Regions from separate parts of the Viridibacillus sp. FSL R5-0888 genome, predicted to be linked through region 1. Evidence: a T-box and tRNA genes for the amino acid it is inferred to sense, from the RefSeq annotation. Region 1 holds a T-box; the other holds one or more tRNA genes.

What was found. The T-box of region 1 lies ahead of trpS (tryptophan--tRNA ligase). A T-box ahead of a tRNA ligase gene usually reads a tRNA of that ligase, here a tRNA-Trp.
Region 2: it encodes a tRNA-Trp, which carries the amino acid that the T-box ahead of trpS (tryptophan--tRNA ligase) is inferred to sense. The anticodon was not compared.

Annotation. Positions count from the first base shown of each region.
Region 1 covers NZ_JBBPAU010000001.1:3,629,266-3,631,494, reverse strand. Annotated here, with positions in the region: gene trpS (tryptophan--tRNA ligase) at 142-1,131, opposite strand; T-box leader at 1,177-1,394, opposite strand; gene MKY02_RS18160 (DUF3899 domain-containing protein) at 1,455-1,799, opposite strand; gene MKY02_RS18155 (peptide ABC transporter substrate-binding protein) at 2,047-2,229, shown strand, end outside.
Region 2 covers NZ_JBBPAU010000001.1:603,564-605,792, forward strand. Annotated here, with positions in the region: rRNA gene MKY02_RS02940 (23S ribosomal RNA) at 1-158, shown strand, start outside; rRNA gene rrf (5S ribosomal RNA) at 295-410, shown strand; tRNA gene MKY02_RS02950 (tRNA-Asn) at 422-496, shown strand; tRNA gene MKY02_RS02955 (tRNA-Ser) at 502-593, shown strand; tRNA gene MKY02_RS02960 (tRNA-Glu) at 616-690, shown strand; tRNA gene MKY02_RS02965 (tRNA-Val) at 706-781, shown strand; tRNA gene MKY02_RS02970 (tRNA-Met) at 804-880, shown strand; tRNA gene MKY02_RS02975 (tRNA-Asp) at 884-960, shown strand; tRNA gene MKY02_RS02980 (tRNA-Phe) at 990-1,065, shown strand; tRNA gene MKY02_RS02985 (tRNA-Thr) at 1,073-1,148, shown strand; tRNA gene MKY02_RS02990 (tRNA-Tyr) at 1,158-1,241, shown strand; tRNA gene MKY02_RS02995 (tRNA-Trp) at 1,254-1,327, shown strand; tRNA gene MKY02_RS03000 (tRNA-His) at 1,345-1,420, shown strand; tRNA gene MKY02_RS03005 (tRNA-His) at 1,468-1,543, shown strand; tRNA gene MKY02_RS03010 (tRNA-Gln) at 1,550-1,621, shown strand; tRNA gene MKY02_RS03015 (tRNA-Gly) at 1,630-1,704, shown strand; tRNA gene MKY02_RS03020 (tRNA-Cys) at 1,717-1,790, shown strand; tRNA gene MKY02_RS03025 (tRNA-Leu) at 1,833-1,914, shown strand.

The DNA of each region.
Region 1 (2,229 bases):
ACGGTCTGATTGTAATAAGTTCAACACACATGATTCTGTATTTGAACTACCGAGCACTAGGATATACTTGGACAGCCGTTTTTATGTTCATTTTGCATACAGTCGATTTCAAAATTTTCATCGGCTCAAGTATTGGACTAGTTATCGTCTATTTCTCCCAAGGCCCATCGCGTCTTCCATTTTCTTGATTGTTGCGCTTGCAATAGCGTTCGCTTTTTCAGCACCGGTATCTAAAATATCATCTAATTTTGGTGAATCGATTAACTCGTTAAAACGTTCTTGGATAGGTGCTAGATGATTAATAACACTTTCAGCAACTCCTGCTTTGAAAGCACCATAACCCAGCCCAGCGTATTTTGCTACAAGATTATCAATTGATTCATTTGTTAAAGATGCTTCAATTGTTAGTAAATTAGAGACACCAGGTTTAGATTCAGTATTGAAAGTAACAACGCCTTCAGAATCTGTCACGGCAGATTTGATTTTCTTCTCGATCTCTTTTGGAGTATCTAGAAGGCGGATTGTTGCTTTTTTGTTTTCATCGGACTTACTCATTTTCTTCGTTGGTTCTTGAAGTGATTTAATGCGAGCTCCGCTTTTTGGTAATTGAATAGTAGGAATCGTGAATACTTTACCGTACCGTTTATTGAAACGTTCAGCTAAGTCACGTGTAAGTTCTAAATGTTGTTTTTGGTCGTCACCAACTGGCACGATATCTGTGTTATATAGAAGAATATCTCCAGCCATAAGTGGTGGGTAAGTAAGTAAGCCTGCAGAAACCGCCTCTTTACCAGTAGATTTATCTTTGAATTGTGTCATACGCTCAAGTTCACCGATGTAAGAAATACATTGTAACATCCATCCAGCTTGTGCATGTGCAGGTACTTCTGATTGAATAAATAGTGTTGATTTTTCTGGATCAATACCTGTTGCTAGATATGTTGCAGCAAGCGTGCGGATGCTGTTACGAAGTTCTTTACTGTCTTGTGGCATTGTAATTGCGTGTTGATCAACAATACAAAAAATACAATCGTACTCGTCTTGCATAGTTGTAAACTGTCTGAATGCACCAATGTAGTTACCTAATGTAATGACACCTGTTGGTTGTACACCTGAAAAAATACGTTTCATAATTAAATTCCTCCTTGGATATAAAAAAACATCATGCGTCTCCTAAATAGGGACGAATGATGTTGAATCCGCGGTACCACCCAAGCTTGTCGATAAATCGACCACTCATCCTCGTAACGTGAGGTAAACGAACAGAGCTACTACATAAAGGTTCGCAAAGTTAACTCGGAAGTCCATTCCACTTAGCGTATCATCTGTTTGCACCAACCACAGACTCTCTTTACATACGACATAAATGTACTACTCTTCGTCTTCGTTTTTCTATATTACTTTGTGTGATTATAATATAGTACCAAGCCAAAAATCAAGCAATCGTTTACAGATTACAAATAATAAAAAATAAGGGCAATGAACATCATCATAATGGTAGCTCCACCGATTTGTAAAATACCCAAATAGGGCATTGAAACAATTTCAGATGGGGCTCTCATACTTTTAACATCCTCTAATCTAGATGACTTCACAAAAACCTTACGCATACTAACCGTGAAAATGTCAAAAAATCCAGATGATAGAATATATGAGGTGAGTCCTACAAAAAGTACAATAGCTCCTATGATAAATGAAATATTAATGTAATCGATTAATCTTAGCATTTTATATTGGAAGAACATGATGATCACGATTAAAAATTGCAGTGCTAAGAAGAGAATACCTTTCTTTTTCAAGCTAATAACCTCCAATTCTGTATTCATTTTAGTTGAAATAAGTTGAAAAATCAAAGAAATTTCACATCATTATATATTCAGAATATTAGAACTTTGTGCTGATAAATACTGATGTTATCACATTTGAATATCAAGTATACGTCAAAAAAAGACATTTTTATCAAAAGGTTACTGTACAACTTTTTTTGAATATGTATAATTAGCAATGTAATGATTTTTCAGAAAATTCAAGGGGGATTAGTTATACATGAAGAAAAGTAAACTAGTATGGCTATCAAGTCTTATCCTTGTTCTTAGTGTTTTCTTAGCTGCTTGTGGCACAGGAAATGACAAAGATACAAGCAAAGAATCTGGTAGTGGTAGCAAAGAAAATTCAGGTAGTGTTGATGCAACTCAAGAACTAAATGTTATGGAAACTGCTGAAATTCCA
Region 2 (2,229 bases), 3.0 Mb from region 1:
GTGCTGAAAGCATCTAAGCATGAAGCCCCCCTCAAGATGAGATTTCCCATTACGCAAGTAAGTAAGATCCCTCAAAGACGATGAGGTAGATAGGTTCGAGGTGGAAGTGTGGCGACATACGGAGCTGACGAATACTAATAGATCGAGGACTTAACCAAATTTTACTTAACAAACTTCAATGTAATTTATCCAGTTTTGAGAGAATAATAAAAAACTTTTCTAAAATAGCAAAAAACACTTGCTAAAATTTAAAAAAGATGATATAATTATTCTTGTCCTTAGGTAATACAATAGTCTAGTGATGATGGCAAAGAGGTCACACCCGTTCCCATGCCGAACACGGAAGTTAAGCTCTTTAGCGCCGATGGTAGTTGGGGGTTTCCCCCTGTGAGAGTAGGACGTTGCTAGGCGATCATATTATTCCGAAGTAGCTCAGTGGTAGAGCATCCGGCTGTTAACCGGACGGTCGTAGGTTCGAGTCCTACCTTCGGAGCCATTTTTGGAGAGCTGTCCGAGTGGCCGAAGGAGCACGATTGGAAATCGTGTAGGCGAGTAACCTTGTCTCAAGGGTTCAAATCCCTTGCTCTCCGCCATACACATTCTCATTTATTAAATGGCCCCTTGGTCAAGCGGTTAAGACACCGCCCTTTCACGGCGGTAACACGGGTTCGAATCCCGTAGGGGTCACCATTTATAACGTTATACGGAGGATTAGCTCAGCTGGGAGAGCACCTGCCTTACAAGCAGGGGGTCGGCGGTTCGATCCCGTCATCCTCCACCATTTAAGTCAATAATACCATTATCGCGGGGTGGAGCAGTTCGGTAGCTCGTCGGGCTCATAACCCGAAGGTCACAGGTTCAAATCCTGTCCCCGCAACCAAATGGTCCGGTAGTTCAGTTGGTTAGAATGCCTGCCTGTCACGCAGGAGGTCGCGGGTTCGAGTCCCGTCCGGACCGCCATTTTTTAAAAAAGAATATTAAATTATTATGGGTCAGTAGCTCAGTTGGTAGAGCATTAGATTGAAGCTCTAAGTGTCGGCGGTTCGATTCCGTCCTGACCCACCATAATAATGCCGGTGTAGCTCAGTTGGTAGAGCAACTGACTTGTAATCAGTAGGTCGAGGGTTCGACTCCTTTCGCCGGCACCATGTTTTTCTGGAGGGGTAGCGAAGAGGCTAAACGCGGCGGACTGTAAATCCGCTCCTTCGGGTTCGGCGGTTCGAATCCGTCCCCCTCCACCATTTTTTTATTTTAGGGGCATAGTTTAACGGTAGAATAGAGGTCTCCAAAACCTTTGATGTGGGTTCGATTCCTACTGCCCCTGCCAATTTAAATTATATTATGGCGGTTGTGGCGAAGTGGTTAACGCACCTGATTGTGGTTCAGGCATTCGTGGGTTCGATTCCCATCAGTCGCCCCATTTAATTTTTGACAATAAAATAATTTAGATATAATAATAATATTATGGCGGTTGTGGCGAAGTGGTTAACGCACCTGATTGTGGTTCAGGCATTCGTGGGTTCGATTCCCATCAGTCGCCCCATATTATTGGGGTATAGCCAAGCGGTAAGGCAACGGATTTTGATTCCGTCATGCCCTGGTTCGAATCCAGGTACCCCAGTTAAATTTGCGGAAGTAGTTCAGTGGTAGAACACCACCTTGCCAAGGTGGGGGTCGCGAGTTCGAACCTCGTCTTCCGCTCCATTTTCTATTTACGGCGGCATAGCCAAGTGGTAAGGCACAGGTCTGCAACACCTCTACCACCGGTTCAAATCCGGTTGCCGCCTCCAATTATTTTTAAAATAACTACATATAATCTATAATAATATTATGCCGGTGTGGCGGAATTGGCAGACGCGCACGACTCAAAATCGTGTTCTTTCGAGAGTGTCGGTTCGACCCCGACCACCGGTATCCTAAATATAAATTTTCTTAAGAGTTCTCATTATGAGAGCTCTTTTTTGTTGTCAAAATTTCTTTCATTAAGGGAAGAACCCTGGTGGAATTTAAGGTGCAAAATATTCTAGAACCACAGTCGTTCAATGTTAGCTATGAAGGTGCTGGCTTTCTAAATTAGATATTGCAAACTTGGTAGAGGAATTATCTATAATTGAGATTGATGAGGGGTTTGAGTAGGTATCTACAAATTTTAAAGAAGAGGGTAAAGTCCTAAAAGAGAGGAGGGAAATTTCCCTCCTCTTTTTTAGTATTAGTAATTATAGAAACAAA